Regions from separate parts of the Mammaliicoccus sp. Dog046 genome, predicted to be linked through region 3. Evidence: riboswitches for the same ligand, from Rfam matches in the RefSeq annotation. Region 3 holds a riboswitch; each other region holds the start of a gene.
The links. Region 3 has a riboswitch for thiamine pyrophosphate ahead of tenA (thiaminase II). Riboswitches for the same ligand answer to the same signal wherever they lie in the genome.
Positions count from the first base shown of each region.

Region 1 (4,299 bases), 390 kb from region 3:
CGTTTAATAATGTCGAACAGAACGTTTTTCTTAAATTCGATGCACCAACTGCAACAGGGTCCAATATTACTGGAACTCCATTTTCATGCATGATTGTCGCATATTCCTTCATATCATAAGCTCTGTCCGTCGTAATTGTTCCAATATTAATTAAGAATGCTCCTGCGTGTTCCGCAAATTCCAATGCCTCATCTGGTTCTTCACTCATCGCCGGGCTTGCACCAAGCGATATTAATCCATTCGCAGTAAAATTCTTCACAACATCGTTTGTATAACATACGACAAGTGGTTTACTTACTCTTAGACTTTCTAATTTACTCATAATCTAACCCCTCAATTTTTTGGTAAGCAAAATGATTTACAGGACCTTGTCCTTTACCAATTTCAGGTGTATGCTGAATCGCTAAAGTGATAAATCGCTTAGCAGTATGCACCGCTTCTTCAATCGTATGTCCTTTAGCCAATTCTGCTGTTATCACCGCGCTAAATGTACAGCCTGTACCATGTGTATGCTTAGTATTGAATCTTTCACTCGTCCAATGCTTAATACCTTCATTAGTAAATAAATAATCGATGGCATCTCCTTCAAGATGACCACCTTTGATCACAACGCCTTTTGAACCAATTTCATTTAAAAAGAAAGCGCCTGCTTTTTTTATTTCTTCTTCAGTTTGTATTTTAAAACCAACAATTTCTTCTGCTTCTGGAATATTAGGTGTAACCACTGTCGCTAAACTCAGAAGTATTTCTTTAAGTTTATTTTTACCTTGCTCATCCATTAATGCATCTCCACTTTTCGCAACCATCACAGGATCTATCACGTAAGGTTTATTAGATGCTTCAATATATGGCTTGATAGCGTTCATCATTCCTTCTGAAGCAATCATCCCTGTCTTAATTGCATGTGGTTGTTCATCATCGAAGACACTCTTTAACTGACTTTCAATAACATCTACTGTTAAATGATGCACAGCTTGAACACCAAGCGTATTTTGAGACACAATACTCGTAGGTACGGCCATTCCATATACACCGGATGCTTGGAATGATTTTAAATCCGCCATTATTCCGGCACCACCTGTTGGATCTGTCCCAGCGATTGTAAGTGCAATTTTAGGCTTCTTCATATTGATTCACCTCAAACTCCCAATCTTCAATTTGATGTGCCATTTTAAAGAAATTACGTTCATGAACTGTACTTTCTAAGAAATTTCTTTCCACAACAGCTATAGCTTCTTCACTATTATGTTGGCTAAAATCATTTAACCAATTATCTAAAATGTCCATGAGTTCATCCATACCCTTATAATAGAATTCAAACCACGCCTTTAATTCATGATCCTCTGAAAAGTCATTACGTTCAATTGCCATTTGTGCTAGTTTTCTATATACATAAGGACATGGTGCCATAGCTGCTACTGTATATGCGACATCATCATGCGCGTAAGCATTGTAATACATATGCTTAATATAATGATCCGCAGTTGGATACCATGATCCATCTTTTATAATTTCTTGATATGATTCTCCAATATAGTCAGCAAGGATTTGATGTGCCCCTACTTCACCTGAAGAAGCAAATTCAATCTGTTCAAGTAAAAATTTTAATTCTGATTTAGAATTTATTTTAGGTATTAATAACGCATATACTTTTGCAAATTCATTTAAATATTTAGAATCTGCTTTTAAATAATGTTTTAACGCTTCTTTAGAAATATCACCATCGATCAATCCTTGTATAAAATCATCTTTATAAATTTCCTCAATGATCGGTTGCACTTTCTGTTTTAATCTGTCTGTAAAAAGCATTTTCCCACTCCTAATATTAAATTTCTCAATAAAAAAATGACCTCTTTCATAAAAAAGAAGTCAATTAACAATAGGTATATACGTTAATTAACTGCTTTCCTACGTTGGCATTACCCAAATCAGGTTATAAGGGACTGATTAATATCATCTCAGCCATTAAGGCGCCCCTAGCAGTCATTTACTTATTTAGTTAAATTAAGATTATCAAATAGAATCATTATGGTCAAATTAAAAAAATCGCCAAGGATATTTCCTAGGCGATTGGATTAATGTAATTAAATTTTCAACTTTTTAGCTTACCACCAGTTATTTTGAGAACGGAATGCAATCGCTGCATCAACTGAACCATAACGTTGTTTAGCGTAGTTAAGCATACCTTTTGTTTGTGTTTCTACTGAACCAGTTCCCCATGCTTCTTTCGTTTGACCAAGACCTCTGTAACCTAATTCATTTACAGCGTTTGGATTACCGCTTGATTCTGGTAATACGATTGTATTCCACATAGCTTCAGTACCACCTGCAGCTAAGAATTGAGCTTTAGTAGATCCACCAGTACTAGCTGTTGACGTTTGTGTTGTTTGAACACGTTGTGCTGGTGCTTGGTAACTTTGTTGAGCAGGCGCTTTATATGATTGTGCTGGCGCTTGGTAGCTTTGTTGTTGTGTTGGTGCTTGATAAGTTTGTTGTGCTGACGCTTGGTTAGATTGAACCGGCGCTTGTTGAGCAGCAGGCGCTTGTGCAGGAACTGCAGATTGCGCAGGTGCTTGTAATGATAATTTTTGACCAACAATAATCAAGTCTGATGATAAATTATTCCAAGCTTTTAATTGTGAAACTGTAACATCATATTTAGATGCAATCTTACTTAAAGTATCTCCCGCAACTACAGTATATTCTGTAGTAGATTGTGAAGCTTCTTTTGCTTCGTTAATCTTGATAACTTGATTTGGTAAGATTAAGTTAGAAGTTAAACCATTTTCTGATTTAAGTGCACTAACTGTAGTTCCATATTGTTGTGAAATACTATGTAAAGTATCTCCTGATTTTACTGTATGACTTGCTGCATCAGCTGTAGCTGTTACCCCTGTAGTAACTGCAACAGCAGCCGTTGACACTGCTAATAGTTTTTTCATGATTAAATGTTTCCTCCCGTGAGATTCACTTTTTATATGATTTTTACTGTTTAAACTATACCATTATTTTTCGTGACATAGGTTACAACAATATAAAAAAAATCTGGCAAACATTACAGTTTTATGACAATGATTTCCAAGTAATATTACTACATTACTTTTTAGAAAACCTTGATTTACAGGCGTATATTTAGATTGAGCAAAATCAATTATCAGACAATTTGTCATATTTCTGTAATTTGTTATCCAATTATAAATGATTATGTATACTTGCTGCCCTACAGCAAGACAGCAAGTTTTTGAAAAGATTCAATATTTATAAAAAAAAATAGGAAGTACAATCTATGAAACAACCAACATACTCAATAGCTATTTCGGAGGATCCGGGGAAGATGTTGTTACTTTACGTGCATCGTTATCACCTTGTGACTCTGAATTGATAACTTTTATCGCATGACTATATTTATCATACATTTCATCACTCACACTTTGTTGACTACTTTCACGCACATGATGCATCGCTCGCTGTTTCTCTTTGTGGATTTGTGAAGATAAATCATTTGAATAACTCTCAACACTTTCACTTATTAATTCATGTATATCTTCTTTACTTTGAGGAAAAGAACCTTTAGAAGATGCAGGCATATTTAAAAATTTAATGGTTTCACAAATAATTTCAGTTATAAATTGCTTTTTATCTTCTTTCATATATGCCCTTGTCTGAATTTGACCAGTTAATGCAATTAATTGCCCTTTCCTCGTATATTCATGAATGTTATACGCTAGCTTTCCAAACGCTTTACATACGATAAAGTCTACCGCCATATTTCCATCTTTACCTTTGTAACCACGTTCAACAGCTAAACAAAATGTTGAGATCATCATTTCACCCTTTTTAAAAAATGATGGGTCTTTCGTTAATCGGCCTACTAGAACAGATTTATTTAACATATTCTCACCTCCTTTAACCTTAATATAAAGTGATGCACACTTTTTCGTCAAAATGGAAAAATGGAAATAAACAGTAACTAAATCCTACAATTTCCAATGTTTATTTTTATTTTTCTCATAAGTGCTTTATAATGGATATCAAAGTTGAAGATTCGTAGATTTAACTAAGAGGAGGTTGTTTATGAAAACATTTAAAGCAGTCCGATTTCAAATTGTTAATGATGAACAAATTACTGAATATGAATTATTAGATGGAATAATAATTAATAAAGAAAATAGTGGTACTGGTTGGTTGTTAGAAATATTGATTTCTGATATTCATCTTGATCAAATGAAAACATATTATGAACAGCAAACTTTGCTAGACACACGTGTCGTTATCACTAGACCATCAAATGATCCAGCA
Region 1 covers NZ_CP120131.1:710,563-714,861, reverse strand. Annotated here, with positions in the region: gene thiM (hydroxyethylthiazole kinase) at 1-322, opposite strand, end outside; gene thiD (bifunctional hydroxymethylpyrimidine kinase/phosphomethylpyrimidine kinase) at 315-1,127, opposite strand; gene tenA (thiaminase II) at 1,114-1,809, opposite strand; TPP riboswitch at 1,889-1,988, opposite strand; gene P3U32_RS03500 (LysM peptidoglycan-binding domain-containing protein) at 2,106-2,942, opposite strand; gene P3U32_RS03495 (single-stranded DNA-binding protein) at 3,312-3,893, opposite strand; gene P3U32_RS03490 (YwpF-like family protein) at 4,075-4,299, shown strand, end outside.
Region 1: it holds a riboswitch for thiamine pyrophosphate, as region 3 does, so the genes downstream of both, tenA (thiaminase II) here and tenA (thiaminase II) in region 3, are expected to answer to the same signal.

Region 2 (4,299 bases), 1.1 Mb from region 3:
GCATAAAATCAAAATTATGAATAAAGATTACAAAGAAGAATAATGAAATACCCAAAGTTAATTTCGTTATAACATTTACGTTATCGATAAAGGTAGTATATTGTTTCCAGTTACTTAGCATCAATATCACCACCAGTAACTAATAATTGTTGATGAGATATTGTGAATTGCTTTGTAGCATATCTATTAATAATTTCATTTTCGTGTGTAATCATTAAGATAGTTTGACCAGATTGAACGCGGTTATGAAATAACTTTATAAGTTCAAATGTATTATGACTATCCAGTCCAAAGGTTGGTTCATCTAACAATATGATATCTGATTGCGTACTTAATGCTGTCGCAACACTCAGACGTTTCTTCTGTCCGATAGATAATTCAAATGGGTGTTGATGTTTAACGTGTTCTAATTTAAGTAACTGTAACATTTCTATTGTTCTCTCTTGCGCTGTTGCTTTATCCTGGAATGCAAAGTTAATATAAATTTCGTTGTATACAGACATTTCTATAAATTGTAGTTCTGGATTCTGATAAACAAAATAAATATGCTGAGACGCATCTTTTACTTTGTTTAAAGGTTGGCCTTCGAATGACATCTCGCCTTTATATTTAACAAGCTGCATAATTGATTCTAAGAAAGTTGTCTTACCAGTACCATTCTTACCTGTTAACGTGATCCATTCACCGCTATTGATTGTTATATGGTCACTATTAAACAATGTACGTTTTCCACGTAATATGTTTAATTGGTCTAAGGATAGTAAAGGTTGGCTGTTTGTTGCCTTATATTCTAGTTGTGGCGCAAATTGCCATGAATTAGGGTGCCATACACCATATTGATTTAAAATTTGCGTATGGTTGTTTAAAATGTCTTCTGGCGTACTATCATGCGTAATTTCTCCTGTTTCATTCATTACAATAACTCTATCAACGTAATTCCAAATATAATCTACTTTATGTTCAACAATAACGACAGTTTGGTGTTCCCAATGTTGCATCATAAGATTCCACAATTGTGTTGTCGCTTCTCGATCTAACATGGCAGTAGGTTCATCTAAAAATAACGTATCTGATTCTTGTAACAACATAGATGCAATTGCTAGCTTTTGTTTCATACCGCCACTTAATCGATCAAGCTTTGTTGAAGCATCAGCTTCAAGGTTTACTTTTTGCATTGCTTCTATTATTAATGGATCCATTTCGTGTGCAGGTACGTTTTTATTTTCTAAAATAAATGCAAGCTCTTCTTTAATACGAGGCATACAAAATTGTGTATCTGGATCTTGGAAGATAACTCCAGGAGAAGGATCTATATGCTTATGATCGTATTTCATTGGAATATCCATAGATCTAGGGATAATACCACTTAGTACATTTAATAATGTACTTTTACCTGAACCGCTAGGGCCAAGTAAAAGTACTTTTTCTTTATCTTTAATTTCAATATTTATGTTTTTAAATATAATACGTTCATCTTCTGGAAATTTGAGTCTTAAATTTTTAAGTGATAACAATGGAATAACTCCTATAATAAGTCATAATCTTTTTTAGATGCAGGTCTAAAGAGTTTTGTAACACCAGTTTGATCGAGCGCTCTTACGATTGCATATCCTAATGCACCTGCAACGATTGCACCACTCAATATTCTAATAGTGAACATAAGAACGACGTTCCAAAGAGCTACATCACCTAAATAATTATAATACCAGTCGATAGGTAAAGTAATGATACCTGCTGCCATACCTGCAATTACCGCAACAGATAATTTTCTTGATTGGTAACGAACAACTAGAAAAATGACTTCACAAGCTAAACCTTGTAACAATGCATAAATGAAAGTAGGGATGTCAAACTGACCCATAACAATTGTTTCACCAGCACCAGCAGCGAATTCAGCTAAAATAGCCACACCAGGTTTTTGGATAATTAAATAAGCAACGATAGCTGCTATAAACCAAAAACCATAAACAGATTGTTCTAAATGTAAGCCTAATGGTTTGAGGAATTCATAAGGAATCCATAAAAACTTATAAATGATTGAGAAGATTGCACCAATTAAAACTGTGACTAAAATATCAGACAATGTTAAACTTTTTGACATGTGTATTTGCTCCTTTATATAAAAAAATGTGCACTCCTATATCTAAATAGAAGCGCACAAAAATATTGTTATCATCATTAAAATGAATATTATATGATTTTCGAACACTTTCCTACGCTAGTATCATCTAGATCAGGTACGAAGGGTCCAGACTATAAATATGTCCGTCTCAGTTAAAAACGCCCCTAGTGCATGTATTGAATTGTTAACACTAACAATAAGTCGAAATAGTTTTTTTGTCAATAGGAATTCTTAGTGTTCGCTCATCTAACGAATCTAACAACGTATTAAACGGAATGACTTATTCAAAAGTATCTTGAATATTGTCTTTCGTTTTTTCTTGACCGTCTTTGCGATCATTACTATTTTGTTGTTCTTTTTCTTTTACTTTTTTTGCTTCTTCTTTATGCTTATCATTTGCTGGCATAATAACACTCCTTTAAAATCTGTGATATTATAGTATACCCAACTAGATAAGTTTTTTAAACTTCATACTAGTACTTGGGACCGATTTTCAATATAATTAAAGACAATTGAAATTGAAACAACTATAATGTTCAATGAGGTGAAGAACATGTCTATAAAGAAAAAGAGCTGGGAAGTTCATTTTAGTCATATTATAGGTATATTCATTTTAATAACTGGATTACTTATACTATTTAATGCACCACGAATAAAAGATTATAATATTAAAGATTCTAGTGAAATTCACATTAGAAATATTGGAGACTTCTTTGTTGCTTTTTTTGATGAATTAGTAAGAATTTTAAATCACTATATCGGTGGCATGCCGGTTGTCACATCAATCATCATTTTATTATTAGGGATATTTGTATTATTGATAGGACGCACATTAAGAAGAACTACAAATTATGATTATGACATTTCGATATTTTATATCGGATTAACCATTTTGTTTATGGTTGTCATTATGATGACGATGTTCCAAGTATACAGCTTCGCATCATTTTTATTCATCATTCCGTTTGCTATACACATTGGATATGTCGTTTATAAAAATGAATTAGATCCAACGAATCGTAAATATCATTATTTATGGATCATTATTTCATATGGTTTATGTTATTTTATTTCTCAATTTGCGATGAATCATAATATAGATGCGAAAAACGTTAAACCAATTGATGTAATGAGTGTCAATTTATTTTTCATATTATTATGGTGCTTCAGTCAAATGTCGGTATGGGTAAGTTTATATTTAAGAAGATCATTACCTGTAAGTGATGAAGATATCGAATCGTCAAATGATGAAAAATATTCACGTGTTAAAAACAATCTTGTTACAAGTAAAATTTTAAACATGTCTCAAGGCTTTTATCAAAAATTACAAAACTTTAAACAAGCAACATTAGAAAAGTTTAATTCTGATGAAGCCATTGCGAAGCGTAAACAACGTAATGAAAGATGGAAAGAAATTATAAAAATAGAGGACGAAGATATTCCAAAATGGATGAGACGTCCTAAATGGTTAAAGAAAAGTTATATAGAATGGATATGTACAGCAGTATTATTCCTATTTACATTTATAGAATTTAATAATCGTAACGGGTTATTCTTATCTGGAGAATGGCATTTATCACAAATACAATATGTATTTGAATGGTTGACTTTATTCATCCTTCTTCTATTAATTATTTTATATGCTTACTTTAATTACACAACGAATTATAAAAATAAAAATAATTTCGGAAAATTGTTTGTCGTATCAGCTTTATTCTTTGAAATTGCAACTACGTTCTTTGTATCAGCAATTCAAACATCTCAATTTTCAGTGTTTATAACACCAATTTCATTTTTATTATTCTTGTTTATTACACCAGCATTTATTATTCATCTAAAAAAATCATTTTAATTTAAGTTTTTGACTATAACATTAGAAAAAAGCAGTAAACATTCGTGAAAATGAATGTTTACTGCTTTTTATTTTATAAAATAAAGTGATATAAAGTGCATAAACAATAACTAAATCAGCGACTGTTATATAACAAAATGTAATATGTAAATAATTTTAATGAATTTCTTCAAAAATGTATTGCGTGGAATAATTCTATCATTTATAATAATTTATAGTAAGCGTTTACATAAAAGGGGATCAAACTTTCTGGGGGAAATTTGATTAATAAATTCGGTTAACAGAGTATTCAATAGGGGGAATACTCTGTTTTTTTGCGTTTTGT
Region 2 covers NZ_CP120131.1:1,766,770-1,771,068, reverse strand. Annotated here, with positions in the region: gene P3U32_RS08820 (energy-coupling factor transporter transmembrane component T family protein) at 1-121, opposite strand, end outside; gene P3U32_RS08815 (ABC transporter ATP-binding protein) at 111-1,514, opposite strand; gene P3U32_RS08810 (ECF transporter S component) at 1,526-2,101, opposite strand; TPP riboswitch at 2,194-2,298, opposite strand; gene P3U32_RS08805 (hypothetical protein) at 2,403-2,528, opposite strand; gene auxA (lipoteichoic acid stability factor AuxA) at 2,676-3,974, shown strand.
Region 2: it holds a riboswitch for thiamine pyrophosphate, as region 3 does, so the genes downstream of both, P3U32_RS08810 (ECF transporter S component) here and tenA (thiaminase II) in region 3, are expected to answer to the same signal.

Region 3 (4,299 bases):
ATTTTATATCTTGGCTTCAATGTTGCTTGTCGGCCTCCACTTGCAACATTCTGTCACCTTAAACAACCGGATGATGATACCAATCTTCTAAAAATCTAAATAACACTTCACTAAATTGTTCTAGCTCTGTTATTTTTATCTTTTCATCTACTGAATGTGCTTCAGTTAATTCCCCAGGTCCATATAATATTGTAGGTATACCGTAATCACTTAACCATCCGCCATCAGTCACACTTGGGTTCACTCCTTTTTTCAAAGGCGCTTTAGTCACATGTTTATGTGCGTCGGCTAACTTTTCAAATCCTGGATGATGTTCAGGTAAAGTAAAGCTCGGGAATATTTCACCTTTATCTTCTATCATAGATGTCCCTCCCCATTCAAATTGTAATGGGTTTTCTTTTAACCATAGATCCGCTTCAGCTATTTGATTCAAATAAGTTTCTATTTCATCGACAATATCTTTATCATTTTCATTAGGCAAATAATGGACTGTAATCCATAACTTACATTCATCTGCTATAAATGCCGGATGTCTCCCACCTTCAATCACAGCTGGATTTATCGTTGTTGAACCATAAGGCATACCCGGATATGACTTCATCACAGCCCAATGTTTTTCAAGTTCATTTAATGCATGTATGACTTTGTACATTTTATCTATTGCACTCGCACCAAATAAATGACCACCTGCATGAATCATTTGTTGGCGTGCACCATCGTGAATTGTTTCTTTACTTTTTACAGTAACCCATCCAGTGATGACGCCACCTTGACCTTGTGCAATTAAATGACTCGTATCTAATACAATTCCTAAATCAGGCGTTACTAACAAATGCTCACATGCTGTCTTTGTGCCCGCTTCACCGACCTCTTCTCCAACAACAGATTGCACAATAATATCTCCTTTAGGTTTTACACCTTTATGATTTAACTGTTCTAAAACATATAACAGTGTTGCAAAACCACCTTTCATATCACTGACGCCTCGCCCATATAAATAACCGTCCGATGATGTGAGTTCAAATGGCGGTACTGTCCAATCTGTCGCTTCTCCTACATTGGCAACATCAACATGACCATTTAACACCAACTTTGGTGCATCAGGATTTGTACCTTTCAATACTGCATTGATAACACTGTCATTTTCATATAATGGTATTCGATCAATGTCGAATCCTAAACGATGTAGCATTTGTTCAATTACATCTTGTAACGGATCCGTATTTCGTGCTGGTGGACTTTCCGTATTATATTGTATGAGTTGCTTAATGATTGCTTGATGTCTTTCCTCCATTATTACACCTCTCTTCTATTTAATTGGCGTTGTCCATGTTTCGATATTCTCCGCCATGTCCCAGAACATATATTCATAATAGCTCGTCTTAACAACGATATCTTCAAGCCTTTTCAATTCTTCTTCAGACTTACCTTCAGTGACGCTATCCATGAGTTCAATGCACATGTCTTTAAATTCCGTAAATTCTTCCGAAGCATACATTTGAATCCATTCATCATATAAAGCATGATGTGTATGTCGTTCCGCTTCTGCAAGTTTTAATCCAATATAGTTATAACTCCATGTACACGTTAATACCGCTGCAATGACATTTTCAATGCCACCTTGCTGAGCTTTATTTAACATATAACTTGTATAAGCCACTGTCGTTTGTGCAGGTTCAGTTTGCTCTAATTCCTCTTCTGAAATATAAAACTGCTTAGCGTAACCGCGATGCAAATCCATTTCCGTATGAAGCGTACCATTCGCTAAGTCTGCAAAAGTCATCATCATATTTAAATCTGTTGATTTCGCCGCTCCAATTGAAAATAATCGTGCGTATTCTATTAAATACACGTAATCTTGCTTTAACCAATGTTTAAACTTCTCTTCGTCTAACGTACCGTCACTTAACCCTTTTATAAAAGGGTGTCCCAAATATGATTCCCAAATTGGCTCTACTCTTTGAAATAATTGTTCAGTAAATGTCATGATATATCCTCCTTATTTATAAAAAAAAGACGCTATTTCCATATAGAAAATAGCGTCTACTCATCCGATAAATATAAGTTTCGCCACTTTCCTACGCCAGTATGAACTGGATCAGGTTCAAGGAATTTTAAAGATACACTTTAATCTCAGCCTCTTTATAAAGGCACTTCCAGTGGTCTAACATATGCAATTGTTATTATTTTTCTGTTCTAAAGATATTCTCTTTCTTCTTACCTCTAGCAAGCTCGTCAACAAGCTTGTCTAAATACCTAATTTCTTGCATTAAAGGTTCTTCAATTTCTTCAACTCTCATGCCACAAATCACACCTTTAATGAGCTTTCTGTTAGGATTTTTATTAGGCGCTTCTTCGAAAAACGTCTTGAAATCCGTGTCACTTTCTAATATACGTTGAAGGGCTTCTTCATCGTAACCCGTCAACCAAGTGATAATTTCATCTACATCTTCTTTAGTCTTCCCTTTTTTCTCAGCTTTTGTAACATAATGTGGGTAAACACTTGCTACACGCATCGCATATACTTTTTCATTTTTCAATTGAACTTCCCCCTTAACAATATTTTCATTTCAGCTTTATTCCCACATAACACAACTATTGTGCCATATCTTGTGTCACATGTGAATGATTTATACTTTCTTTATAACTCATGACGAAGAATATAATGCTCACAAAGGAAATGAGCGATAAGATACCAAACAATTCAATACTGTTATGGAGATGATCTAATAACAACCCACCAAGAAGCGGCGCTAATAAACCACCTAACTTTTGTAAGCCTGCTAATGAATAATAACTGCCTTTATAATTTTCTTCCGATAATTCATCAATTTGAATATCGACCATCGTAAATACGAGCATTTCTCCTAATGTAAATAAGACCATCGCCATGCCTTGATATAGTAAATGGTCCATGACACCCATGAAAAATAATCCAATCGGCATAAGTACACCACCTACAATGATCGAAGTTCTGATAGACGTCCATCTACTAAATTTAAATATAAAATATTGGCAAGTTAACACTGTGACACCATTGATGGATAACAATAATGCGAAGCGTTTTGATGCTTCAACTTGCGTATGATCTAGCGCAAAATATTGTGGTAACACACCCGACATCACATTATATCCAAATACGAATAAAATGAGACCAATCATTAATAATAGAAATGCTTTATTTTTCATCGCAATCATAAGCGTATCTTTAATTGTAGATTGCTTCTGTTTAACAGAAATTTGAAAGTTATGGTTATTTTTTATGAAGGTGAATGTGAATATTATTGTATTAAGCACATATGCACTGACAATGATGTTACAAATAAAATGAATACCAAATTGTTGGATTTGTGTAGATAATAAAGGCCCTAATACTGCAGAAATGTTAATAATATAATAGCGGATATTAAATACGATATGTTTATTAGACTGATCTGAAAATATAGCAATCATTGCTTTATATGTAGGAGATAAGAAACTATTGCCAACACTATTTACAATTGTGAATAGAATAAATCCTTGAAATGTATTGATGAAAGGAAAAGTAACAAAACTCAATGTTACTAATAATAATCCAGTATAGATGATGATTTTTTTATTTATTTTATCGACAAATGGTGCAGCAATAAAACTCATAAATAAGGACGATACTGCAAACATTGAAACAATAACCCCAATTTCAAATCCACTATATTGAAACTGTTTTGATAAATATATCGAGAGAAACGGAATAATTAAAAAGGTACTGAATCGCTCTAAAAATGTTGCGATAAATAATGTATAGATAATACTCGGTAATTTCATAAGATGTATGCACCCCTTTAATTTTCAGATAATTGCATTATGATGAGTGTATATGAAGCATTCCGATATGACAACCCGATATTGAATAAAAATCATTTGTATATGATATAGTATGCTAAAATTCATTTTAAATTTCATATAGTTTTCTGAACGAATATTTGTTATATTTGTGAGAATAAATATTCATGACAGGAGTAGATTGCATTGGACAATTGGTTAAGTTTCGTATTTATCGCATTAATTATTATCATCGTACCAGGCCCTGATTTTTTCATTGTTCTCAACAATACATTAAAAGGCAATGCTAAAAATGGCATCATGGCCGGATTAGGTATTTCAAGTGCACATGTACTATATTCAACCTTAGCAGCATTCGGGTTAATCTTTATATTAACGACTTCTTATTACGTATTTACCGGTATTAAAATTTTAGGTTCCATTTATATTGCCTATTTAGGAATTAAAACCATTTTAAATGCTAAGAAGACGTTTAAT
Region 3 covers NZ_CP120131.1:321,582-325,880, reverse strand. Annotated here, with positions in the region: gene P3U32_RS01515 (acetylornithine deacetylase) at 59-1,294, opposite strand; gene tenA (thiaminase II) at 1,310-1,987, opposite strand; TPP riboswitch at 2,059-2,168, opposite strand; gene P3U32_RS01505 (DUF2200 domain-containing protein) at 2,184-2,540, opposite strand; gene P3U32_RS01500 (MFS transporter) at 2,596-3,804, opposite strand; gene P3U32_RS01495 (LysE family translocator) at 4,009-4,299, shown strand, end outside.